2 regions of the Pseudoalteromonas sp. Z1A2 genome follow, and region 1 is predicted to be linked to the other one. Evidence: predicted binding sites of a transcription regulator. Region 1 holds the regulator's gene; the other holds the start of a gene.
The links. The regulator FliA, encoded in region 1, starts transcription of late flagellar genes. The targets are predictions, from matches to a motif close to CTAAAGNTNNNNNNNNNNNNGCCGATA.

Region 1 (6,337 bases):
GAGTTGTTGATGTGCTTGTGCTTTGCGAAAGTGAACTTGTTGGTTTCGTTGAAATGACTGGTTTAGCTGGTGTTGCCGCTCTAAATGTTCGCGGTAAACGTCTTCGTCCTATATCTTTTACTTTACTTTGCAAAAGCTTAATTGCATCTTCATTATTGCGTGCAATATCTTCAAATTTTTTCGGTAAAAAATCCATTGCGCCAGCATCTAACGCATCAAACGTTGCTGTTGCACCATCACGTGTAAGTGATGAAAACATTAAGATAGGAGTTGGGTTACTCGCCATTATCTCTTTAACTGCGCTAATACCATCAAGCACAGGCATTTCGACATCCATGGTGATCATGTCAGGACGCAATTGAGCTGCTTTCTCAACAGCCTCTCTGCCATTAACAGCAAAGCCTATAACTTGTATATCGCTATCTTGCTCAAGGATTTCGCTTACTCTACGGCGAAAAAAGCTTGAATCATCAACAACTAAAACTTTAACGGCCATTTAGCTCTCTTATTAAATTTATGCGTAGGTATATATTAAATATATACCTACTTTATTATTAGCCTGCGTAATGTTTTAACATGTTTGGAACGTCTAAAATCAGTGCAATGCCGCCATCTGAAGTTATTGTAGCGCCTGCCATACCTGGCGTTCCTTGAAGTAACGCATCAAGCGGCTTAATCACTACTTCTTCTTGGCCAATTAATGAATCAACAACAAAACCAATTTGTTGCGTACCAATTTGTACAATAACGACGTGACCTTTAGATTTTCGCTGAGAACGATCTGAGCCTTTTACTAACCAATGCTCAAGGTAAAATAACGGTATCGCCTTTTTACGCACAATAATTGTTAATTGCCCATCAACTACATTCGTCTTCGTTAAATCTAAATTGAATATCTCACTAACACCAGCCAGTGGTAACGCAAATGTTTGTGCGCCAACAATGACCATTAATGTCGGTAATATAGCCAAGGTAAGTGGTACTTTTATTTCTAAAATAGTACCAACACCAAGTTCAGACTGAATGCTTACTGAGCCATTAAGTTGCGTGATCTTAGTTTTAACTACGTCCATTCCTACACCACGGCCTGAAATATCAGATATTTCTTCTTTTGTAGAAAAGCCAGGTGCAAAAATCAGGTTATATGCTTCGGTGTCAGAAAGTCGACTCGCTTGGTCATGATCGAGTACGCCTTTACTAATTGCAATTTTTTTCAGTTTTTCAGCATCCATACCTGCACCATCATCTTTGATGGTTAGCAAAATATGGTCGCCCTCTTGAGACGCTGATAAAGTAACATTACCTGTTCTAGGCTTACCAGCTGCTTCACGAACAGCGGGCATTTCAATACCATGGTCAACTGAGTTTCTAACTAAATGCACAAGCGGGTCGGCAAGTGCTTCAACTAAGTTTTTATCTAGATCGGTTTCTTCACCAATAAGTTTTAAATCAATATCTTTATTTAAGCTACGTGCTAAGTCGCGTACAACGCGAGGGAAGCGACCAAATACCTTCTTAATTGGTTGCATTCGCGTTTGCATAACCGCACCTTGAATATCCGCAGTCACTACATCTAAGTTAGAGATTGCTTTACCCATCGCTTCACTGTCTGAGTTAGTCGCTAAACTAACCAAACGATTTCGTACAAGAACTAACTCACCAACCATATTCATAATTTGATCGAGTCGTTTTGTATCTACGCGAACAGTGGTCTCTGCTGCTGGTGGCGCTGATTTTTTTGGAGCTGCTGGTGGTACTTTAGCTACTGGCTTCTCTGGCGCTTTTTCAACTGGTTTTGGAGTAGGAGCTTTAGCTGGCTCAGCTTTTTTTACTGGTTCACTCACTTGTTTAGCTGGCGGTGAAACAGGTTCAGGTTGTTTTGCAGCTGGCGCACTTTCTATCGATTTAGGAGCAGTGCCTTTACCATGAAGTTCATCAAGAAGCGCTTCAAATTCGTCATCACTAATTTCATCATCTGATGAATTAACTGTATTTACAGCTGGTATAGCAGATTCTACAGGTGTTTTATTGGCATCATTTTGTTCAGGTTTGCTCGTAACTTCACCAAAACTGCCAACACCATGTAACTCGTCTAATAAGCTGTCAAATTCATCATCAGTAATATCACCACTAAAATCACTACTACTTGCTACTGGTTTTTCAACTGCAGGACCTTGTCCTTTACCGTGCAGCTCATCAAGTAAGCTTTCAAATTCGTCTTCAGTGATTTCATCTATTTCAGCATCGCTAACCGAAGGCGCTCCGCTAAATAGTTCATCAAATGCAAACGGATCTTCATCATCAGCTACCGGTGTATCCACCACTTCATTATGAGGTTGTTCAACCTCTGTTTGTGAAGAGGCTTCAGTGGCTTCGGCCTCTGTTGGAGGTAGACCTAAGATATGAAGAGTATGAAGTAATTCAGGATCTGCAGGTTCAGGCTTGTCTCTGTTTTGGATAGTCGCAAACATCTCATTAATGGTGTCTAGTGCTTGTAAAATAACATCCATTAACTCTGAGTTGACTGTTCGCACGCCTTGACGTAGTAAATCAAATACGTTTTCAGCACCGTGACAAGCATCAACAAGTTCTGTCATAGCTAAAAAGCCTGCACCACCTTTTACAGTGTGAAAACCTCTAAATATAGCGTTTAGTAACTCGGTATCTTCTGGATTATTTTCCAGCTCAACTAACTGTTCAGATAAAAGCTCTAGGATTTCTCCAGCCTCTACAAGAAAGTCTTGTAAAATATCTTCATCGACTTCAAACATGCAGTTACTCTCCTCTTAGAAGCCCAAACTTGATAAAAGATCATCAACTTCATCTTGATCAGATACAACATCATTACGCGATTCTTTATCAATAATAGGGCCTTCAGGACCTGCTAAAGTTTGTGTGGCAACTGGTTCTTTTATTTTTTGTTGTTCTACTTTATTCGCGGTGCTGTTAGTGTCGTCTTGTTCAGCAAACGCAGTTAAAAGATGAAGTAAACTTTCTTCTACTTCCCTAACAAGTTCGATAACACGGCGAATAACTTGACCTGTTAAGTCTTGATAGTCTTGAGCCATTAATACATTTGTCATTAAGTTTTGAAGCTCATCAGTCTTATGATGAGAGTTGTTCATAAACTTATCGATGCTATGGCAAAGTTGCTTAAACTCACCAAGCTCAATCTCGCGGCTCATTAAACGATCCCATGTCGGTTTGATATGAGATATTTCGTCCGCTAACTGTTGGGCTATAGGTAAACTGGCCTCCACTGCATCCATTGTTTTATTAGCCGCATTTTCTGTCATTTCTATAACATAATTAAGCCGCTTTTTAGCATCTGGAATCGCATCTGTCGTTATATCAGTTAAGCGAGTATCAAGCTCAAAACTTTTAAGGGCTTCGTGCAGTTGACGAGTCAACTTTCCAACTTCAGCAAATAATTCAGACTGCTCTTTAGATGCAGCCTCTAAAATCAACTGATTTGCTTTGTCTTGCTCATCATTTTCTAAAAAAACAACGAGCTGACGAGCTTGTTCTAACGTTATTTGAGGCGCAGCTGGTGCTGGCATAAGCCTCTCCCCCATCATTAGCCTAAGCGTTCAAATACTTTTTCTAATTTAGTTTTTAATGTTCCAGCCGTAAATGGCTTAACAATATAACCATTAACACCAGCTTGCGCTGCAGCTATTATTTGTTCTTTTTTAGCCTCTGCCGTTACCATTAATACAGGGATATGTTTTAACTTATCGTCTGCACGTATTGCTCTTAAAAGATCAATACCCTGCATTCCAGGCATATTCCAATCCGTAACTACAAAATCAAACACTTGATTTTGCAACATAGGCAAAGCTGTAGACCCATCATCAGCTTCTTGAACGTTAGTGAAACCTAAGTCACGTAACAGGTTTTTTATAATGCGTCTCATCGTTGAAAAATCATCAACTACAAGAATTTTCATGTTTTTATCCAAAACATCCCCCAGTGAGGTATTAACCTTTGTTTACTTACTACTAATTTATCCAGTCATTGATTTTAGCTTTAAGCTTAATCATCGCCTGACCATGTATCTGACTTACACGCGATTCACTTACATCGAGTATATGTCCTATTTCTTTTAAATTCATTTCATCGTTGTAGTACAAAGAAAGCACCATTGCATCACGCTCTGGTAATGACTTAATTGCACTTAGCAAAGACTCATTAAACCTATCATTTTTAACATTATTAAAAGGTTTATCTTGTGCTAAATCTTGGCCTACAGGAGTAATAACATCCTCATCTACACCAAGGTCTTCAATGCCTAATATTTTGCTCGTATTCGCATCATTTAAAATATGATGGTACTCATTGAGCGAAATTTCAAGTTTTTCAGCAACTTCTATGTCCGTTGGTTCGCGGTTCAGACTACTTTCGAGCTCAGTAATTGCTTCTGCAACTTGCCTGTTTTTACGGTGAACTGAACGAGGAGCCCAATCACCACGGCGCATTTCATCAAGCATAGCACCGCGAATACGAATACCTGCAAAAGTTTCAAAGCTTGCGCCTTTTGTTGCATCAAAGTTTTTCGAAGCTTCTATTAAGCCTATCATTCCTGATTGAATTAAATCATCAAGTTGAACGCTAGGTGGTAATCGAGCAATTAGATGACATGCCACTTTTTTAACAAGTGATGCATGCTTCTCAACAATCACATTTAAATTTTGTGTTGATTGATATCCCATAGCTCTATTCACCAGTGTTGTCATAATTAACCGTTTACTAGTTTCTCAATGAAAAACTCTAAATGCCCAGATGGTTGGTTGGGTATTGGCCATTTAACTGCTTTTGTTGCCAGCGTTTTAAACGCAAGAGCGGCTGGCGAATTTGGAAAGAGCTCTACTATTACTTTTTGACGACGTGTTGCTTTGCGCATATTTTCATCATAAGGAACCGTTGCTACTAGCTCCATTGATACATCTAAAAAGCGGTCGGTAACTTTAGATAGCTTTGCAAACAATTCAGTGCCTTCACGCATACTGCGCACCATATTGGCAACAATTTTAAATTTATAAACGCCGTGCTCACGACTTAATACTTTAATAAGTGCGTAAGCGTCGGTGATTGATGTCGGCTCATCGCATACAACAACCATTACATCTTGCGCTGCACGCGAGAAGCTCAGTACCATGTCTGAAATACCAGCAGCTGTATCTACAATTAAAATATCAAATTCGGTATTCAATTCGCTAAACGCACGAATTAGCCCAGCATGCTCAGATGGTGATAATTCAACCATACTTTGCGAACCCGATGTAGCGGGTACAATTTTAATTCCTGCAGGGCCTTCAACTAAAATTTCATCAAGCTCACATTCACCAGACAAGACATGTGACAAGTTACGCTCTACACGTAAACCAAGCATCACATCACAGTTTGCTAAACCCAAGTCAGCATCCAGCACTAATACTCGATTACCTTGCTGCCCAAGTGCAATAGCTGTATTTAGAGAAACATTTGTTTTCCCTACTCCACCTTTACCACCGGTTACAGCGATAACTTTTACGCCGTTGTTATTGTTTTGACTCATTTTGCGCAGGCCGCTTGCTTGATCTAATACTGTGTTAATCATACATCCCTACTGTGCTTGGCGCCACTGATTGGTGCCTTGAATGTTGTTCTTTTGTTCTTTTTAAATATAATTGCTCAGCCTTTTTAACTAGTTTCTCAGCATTTGCAACACGAATATCCTCTGGTACTCGTTGACCATTAGTAAGATACCCTATTGGAAGGCGATTTTGAATCGCAATACTAATAATCTCACCCAAACTTAATGATTCGTCTAACTTAGTGAAAATACAGCCACTTAACTGTACTTTTTTAAAGTGACGTACAGTTTCTTGCAATACATTAATTTGTGCTGTCGCGCTAAGTACTAAGTAGCTGCGAATATCTACACGTTGGTTACGCATTAACGTGTTTAATTGCTCAGTTAAACGTAAATCTCGCTGGCTCATACCTGCTGTGTCAATTAATACTAGACGTTTATTTCGTAAATGATATAAAACTTCAGCTAATTCATTAGCATCTTTAACTTGCTTAACACCACAACCAATAATACGACCATATGTTGCAAGTTGTTCATAAGCACCAATTCTGTATGTATCAGTGGTTATTAACGCCACTTTATCGGCACCATATTTTTGTGCGCCTAGAGCTGCAAGCTTAGCAACAGTCGTTGTTTTACCCACACCAGTTGGACCCACTAACGCATATACACCACCTTGGCGAAGTATTTCATTATTGGTTGTTTGCATTTGATCTTCGACCATAGTTAACAATGCTTTCCAACCTTGCTTACGAGACACAT
Region 2 (6,337 bases), on a different contig from region 1:
TGTTATTTACGTATGGTTGTAGGGTTGCACCGCCAATACTAATAGTCACAAAATCATATTCTGAATATTTGTGTAATATTTCTAAATCGGCCACATTCTGTTTAATTTTATCAGCAACACAAATTGCACCTTCAGTGCTTGTATGCGGTAGAACAACTACAAACTCTTCGCCGCCATAACGCGCAACAAAATCGGTTGGCCTTTGCAAACTATTAGTAATAGTTTGTGCTACTAGGTTTAACACCGTATCCCCCTGCACATGACCATAGATATCATTGTATTGCTTAAAATAATCTATATCGATGAGTAATAATGCATAGTCAACTTTTTCTCGTAAGGCGCTTCGTTCCATTTTAGAAAAATGTGCATCAAAATAACGGCGATTGAATACTTTAGTTAAATCATCTAAAAATACTTTTTGATTGAGTAAGTCGTGTTGTAATTTTAACGTTATATGGGCACGAACCCTTCTAAATAGTGTTTCTTTTATAATCGGCTTTTTAATAAAATCAACAGCTCCGGCTTCCCAACACTCTTCTTCTTCGTTTTCAAAGGATGTAACAAAAATAACTGGGATATCCTGTGTTTCAGTATTATTTTTTAATTTTAAACATGTATCAATACCACTCATTCCACCCATACTAATATCGAGTAGGACTATATCGGGTACATTTACATTACAAATTTCAATTGCTTCTTCACCACTTCCAGCTGTTGTCACATTAAAATGCTCAGATAATATTTTTTTCAATACGATTAAGCTTAATAACTGATCGTCAACTATAAGTACTTTAGAATTCTTTAAACTTAGTTTTAATTGATGGTCAGAGTAATTTATTGGCATAGTAAAAATGTTTTGTTTTTTTAATTAAAAACAGCCTATAGCATCACATTTTGTTATGCAAATGTTAATTAACAGGGGTTCTACTTATTGGTTACTAATAAAAATGCTTTTTAGTAAATCTTTATTGCATAAAAACAAAAAATGAGCCACTTGGGCTCATTTTATAACTTTGAATACTTAATTTAGTTAAGTATTATTCGTCATCATCTAAATCTAATTGCTGACGTTGAGCAGGTCGAGCTAAAATCTCTACGTAGAAAGAGGTCAAACCTTGCTTTTCAATTTCGCCAATTTGGTTACTTAATTCAGCAACGTGCACAACTTGCGCATCTTCAGCTGTGTTACCAAACTTACAGTCAAATGCCCAATAGTCAGCATCTTCAGGTAGCGTTTTATTACGCTCTCTTTTCAAATATTTTTTCACTTCGTGCTTTGCAGCATCAACCATACGAGGGTATTTGATTTTCTCGTGATTTAGCGTGAATGTTTTCTTCATTACGTTCCTAATTACCTTGGTTTAATGATAATGGCATTTCATGTCATACCATTTGACGCCATTATAGCAATTGCATTTAATTTTTGGATGCTTTTTTTTCATTAAATCAATTATTAGCAAATATATAAAGCAGACCCGTTATAAAGCATATATTAACTGATGATTATTACAATCATATATCACACCGCAATAAGCTGAAGTGGTTGATGTATTGCATCATTATTAAGGCTGTCGTAAAAAGCAGCTGCATCTATAGGAGGATTAGCAAGTTGTGTTTGTTCGCTTTTAATTCTTCTTCTGACAGCAAGCTCACAGTTATCTATTATATTAAGTGGAATATGCTTATCATCATTTCTAATCGCAAGTGGTTCAGGCTTTAAGCACTGTCTTAACTTAATACTTGTCATACCGCAGCGCTCTCCTTCTTGAGATATTAATGATGCATTAAACTGTCCAACCAACATATTGTATTCATCAGGGGCTAAAAGTTGCTTTGGACCTGCGCCTAATTGCTTTCTTAATGCCTCTTCTTCTATAACTAAATTATCTATTTCAGTTTTTGGTAAATGAAATTGGCTAAAGTCAAGTGCGTCATGTGACAGCATCGCTAATAATAGAGAAAATTCGCCACGGCGATTTTCATGCACACTATTATTGAGCCTACTGTTTAACTGACTCTCTGTGATTAACAAATCATCTATTTGCATAGTCTTTAGTCGATTGTGGTAACTGATAGATATTTATCGGCTTTATTTCAATTTTCTTTAGCTTTTTTCTTTACTTAAATACGCAATTTGCTATTATCAGCGCCGTTGCATTGGAGGGGTTCCCGAGCGGCCAAAGGGATCAGACTGTAAATCTGACGGCTCAGCCTTCGCTGGTTCGAATCCAGCTCCCTCCACCACTTTTCTTACCGCTAAGTTAAGTGGGGCCAAATGCAATAAAATTAGTGTGGAGGGGTTCCCGAGCGGCCAAAGGGATCAGACTGTAAATCTGACGGCTCAGCCTTCGCTGGTTCGAATCCAGCTCCCTCCACCACTTCTCTACTATTCCTATATTCCTATATTCCTATATTCCTATATTCCTATATTCCTATATTCCTATATTCCTATATTCCTATATTCCTATATTCCTATATTCCTATATTCCTATATTCCTATATTCCTATATTCCTATATTCCTATATTCCTATATTCAGGTTAACTTCAAAATACCCATTGTAAACTCATGCTATTTTTCTTTAGCCATGTTGATGATGCTTTATAATTAGGAAAAAAACGCTCAACGTGTTGCCAAAAAGCTTTACTGTGGTTTAAGTGACGTAAATGCGCTAACTCGTGGACAATCACATAATCAATAGCATGATAAGGCGCTCCAATTAAATGCAAATTAAATGTTAGCTCTCGCTTACTATTACAACTTCCCCACTTACGCTTATAAATAGCTACTTTTAGACTCGTAGGTAATTCTTCACCCATTTGTGCGCAGAAGTACGCTAAACGCATTTCTATATATGCAGTTAGTTGCTCTTTTAAATATTCTTCAAGAAGTTGCTGATATTTTTGCGAAGTATTTTTAACGCGTGAAGAGTGCGTAATAAGCAAGCTGTCGTTACAGCTTATTACTTCGGACTTATTACCTTGCTTAAATTCTATATTTACAATGCTATCAAAAATTAAAATTTGTTTGTCTTTGAGCGGGTTCTGTCTGCTATCAGCAATATTGTGCTGTTTAGTTAATTGATCATTTACCCACACCTGCTTATCAAAAAGCCATTCTTGAATGTGTTTATTACTAACAAACTGAGGGGCATATACAGTCACCTTCTTGTTATGTACTTTAATGGCAACCGTTTTACGTTTTATACTTTTCTTTAACTGATATTCAAACACTTTCATACTCATTAATGATATTGCTACGAGAAAATTCACCAGCAATTAATAAAACCAAATAAAGTGTACTTTTCGCTTAGTTAAGCCAATTCATTAGTTTTCTTAAGGTTGCTCGATAGAAACTTAAATATGACCATATAAATCGAACTTAGCCCCGTTAAAGGCAATACATTAGAATAAAAAACACCAACTAAAAAACTAATCCCTGATAAATAAAAGAAAACGAAAAGTAATAAATTCGTTATTTTATTCACTTCATTGAATTAACGGTTTATTTATTAATTAATTAGATTAAACTTGATAAATAAAGATTATATTTTGAGCCATTATGTTATCAGCTTTTTTTATCACAGACCAAGATCCTAGCTTAATCATTAATGGCGTTTACGATCCTCTATTAGTTTCAATGTCATTGCTAATTGCTATTTTTGCAGCCTTTTTCACCATTCGACTTATAGATCTCGCAAAAGCAACTCAATTTCCCAGCTACCAACGTTTAGCAAATGTGACCGCTGCTACTGTTTTTTCGGCTGGTATTTGGAGTATGCACTTTATTGGTATGCTTGCCTTTTCACTGTGTACTAATATTGATTATGATCCAACAATCACTCTCCTTTCTTTTATACCAGCATTTATAGCATGTCAGTACGCTGTATCAATGCTAGTAAATAGTAAAGGGAATCTAAAAGTATTGTCGATTTGCTCTGTGTTACTAGGAGCCGGCATTGGCACTATGCATTATAGCGGCATGGCTGCAATGGATCTTGCTCCTTTACTTAGATATGATCCATTGATTTTTGCGTTATCAATCATTGTTGCTGTAGCCCTCTCCTTTATAGCCCTTTACAGTCGCTTTAATCTTGAGCGTTTTTTACCCTCTTTATCACCTCTTCAAAATAACTCAATTAGCGCTGTTATTTTAGGGTGTGCTGTTGCTGGTATGCACTACATGGGTATGGCCGCTACACGTTTTGTAGCTACATCGCCACTAATCTATGATGACGCTAATGCAACCGCAGGACTAACTTTTATCGCCATTGCAGTCGCCACAGCAACTATCGCGATTACAAGCGTGGTTGGTGTAATAAATGGTATGGTTCGCTATCGCATGCTACTTGAGGAGAAGTCGGCAAAAGAATCCCGTCTAAATGCTATTTTAGGCACCGCTATAGATGGCATTGTTACCATTGACCATACTGGTATTATTTTAAGTTTTAATGAAGCTGCAAGTAAAATTTTTGGCTGGCAAGAAAACCAAGTTCAAGGCAAAAACGTAAAAATGCTGATGGACGATAACATTGCCAAGCACCACGACGAATACCTCTTAAACGCTCACAATGTTGATCTAGGTAAAATAATAGGCATAAACCGTGATGTATATGCAAAACACATGAACGGACATGTTTTTCCTATTCGCTTAGGTATAGGCGAAGTAAATCAGCCGGGCCATAACCCTTTATATGTTGGCTTTATTACCGACTTGACCGAACAACGCGCTTTGCAACAAAGTTTAGAAGAGAAAGAACAAAAATACCGCTCTCTTATCGATAACATGCCCGGAGTAGCGTTTAGATGCAAGTTTGATGACAACTGGACTATTTTATTTATTAGTCCAAATATAATTGAGCTTACAGGGTATAACCCAAACGAGTTTACAGAGCATTGTATCGAGTTTAATGACTTGGTCTTGAAATCAGACCAAAAACAAATAGTTGATGAAGTCACTAAAGCTGTTGATGCAAAGTCTCAATATTCTATTGAATACCGAATTAGACATAGAAATGGCAAAATTTTGTGGTTGTTAGATAAAGGGAGTATCGACTTTGATGCTCAAGGCAACCCAAAGTGGATTGATGGTGTTTTAGTCGATATTACTGAACGCAAAGAATATGAAGAAAAACTTGAGCAAGCTAAATTTAAAGCTGAAGAAGCTGCTCATGCAAAGCAATCTTTTATGGCTAATATGAGCCATGAAATACGCACCCCAATGAATTCTATAATAGGTTTTAGCGATCTATTAATGGACACCCCACTTGATCAAGAACAACAAAAGCACTTGGTTACCGTAAATAATGCAGCGCGTTCATTGCTAAGATTGTTAAATGAAATTCTCGATTCTGCAAAACTAGAACGCGGTAAGCTCACCATTGAGCCAGTCCACTTTAGCTTAAAACCAGTGATAGACAGTATTATTTCTACTTTTTGGCTAGAAGCTAAAAAGAAAGATTTAGAACTTAAACTCCATATTAAAGAATCAGTAAGTTCTACGTACTACGGCGACCCAGATCGACTCAGACAAGTACTCACTAATCTAATTGGTAACGCGATTAAGTTCACCGAAGAAGGCTCTGTTACGGTCACCGTTGGCATGACACAAAATCAGCATCTGTTTTTTGAAGTGCAAGATACCGGAATTGGTATTGCAAAAGATCGTATTCAAGCTGTATTTCAACCTTTTGAACAAGCCGATGGCACTACTACTCGCCGCTTTGGTGGTACAGGCCTTGGTACAACCATAAGTAAACAACTTGTAGAGCTTATGGGCGGAACAATAAACTTAGTAAGTGAGCTAGGTAAAGGCACCTGTTTTTACTTTTCATTGCCGCTTACTTTAGGTGACGAATCTAAAATAGATTATTTTGATGGTCTACACACCCAACTGCCTGCACTTAGAGTGCTAGTAGTTGATGATATAGAGCAAAATACAGAACTACTGTCTTTGCTTCTGTCATGCGATCAGCATTCAGTTACCAAAGCGTCAAACGGACTTGAAGCGATTAAAGTATTTGAAGAACAAGACTTTGATGTCATCTTAATGGATATACATATGCCCTTGTGTGATGGCATACAAGCAGCACAAAAAATAAGAGCAATAGAAAACCAAAGGCAGCTTAAGTACACGCCAATTATCGCGCTCACAGCAAGCGTATTACAGCAAGATAAGCTTACGGCTAAAAAAGCAGGCATGAATGGCTTTGCCAATAAACCCGTCGATATAAATCAGCTTAACCAAGAAATAGCGCAAGTGCTGGGGCTTGGTATTGCAAAAGAAATGGTTATATCGCAAAGCGATCCTAAAGCGCAGCATATAGATTTTGAAAAAGG

Region 2: GQR47_RS06480 (VC2046/SO_2500 family protein) is a predicted target of FliA. The motif match lies at 2,082-2,108, and genes of this name have one in related genera.

Annotation. Positions count from the first base shown of each region.
Region 1 is NZ_WTKX01000003.1:38,536-44,872, forward strand. Features, by position in the region: gene GQR47_RS03075 (chemotaxis response regulator protein-glutamate methylesterase) at 1-496, opposite strand, end outside; gene GQR47_RS03080 (chemotaxis protein CheA) at 555-2,771, opposite strand; gene GQR47_RS03085 (protein phosphatase CheZ) at 2,787-3,560, opposite strand; gene cheY (chemotaxis response regulator CheY) at 3,578-3,961, opposite strand; gene GQR47_RS03095 (RNA polymerase sigma factor FliA) at 4,002-4,712, opposite strand; gene GQR47_RS03100 (MinD/ParA family protein) at 4,739-5,599, opposite strand; gene flhF (flagellar biosynthesis protein FlhF) at 5,592-6,337, opposite strand, start outside.
Region 2 is NZ_WTKX01000006.1:45,121-51,457, reverse strand. Features, by position in the region: gene GQR47_RS06490 (diguanylate cyclase) at 1-844, opposite strand, end outside; gene GQR47_RS06485 (DUF6172 family protein) at 1,038-1,340, opposite strand; gene GQR47_RS06480 (VC2046/SO_2500 family protein) at 1,520-2,047, opposite strand; tRNA gene GQR47_RS06475 (tRNA-Tyr) at 2,160-2,244, shown strand; tRNA gene GQR47_RS06470 (tRNA-Tyr) at 2,294-2,378, shown strand; gene GQR47_RS06465 (SprT family zinc-dependent metalloprotease) at 2,546-3,244, opposite strand; gene GQR47_RS06460 (MHYT domain-containing protein) at 3,561-6,337, shown strand, end outside.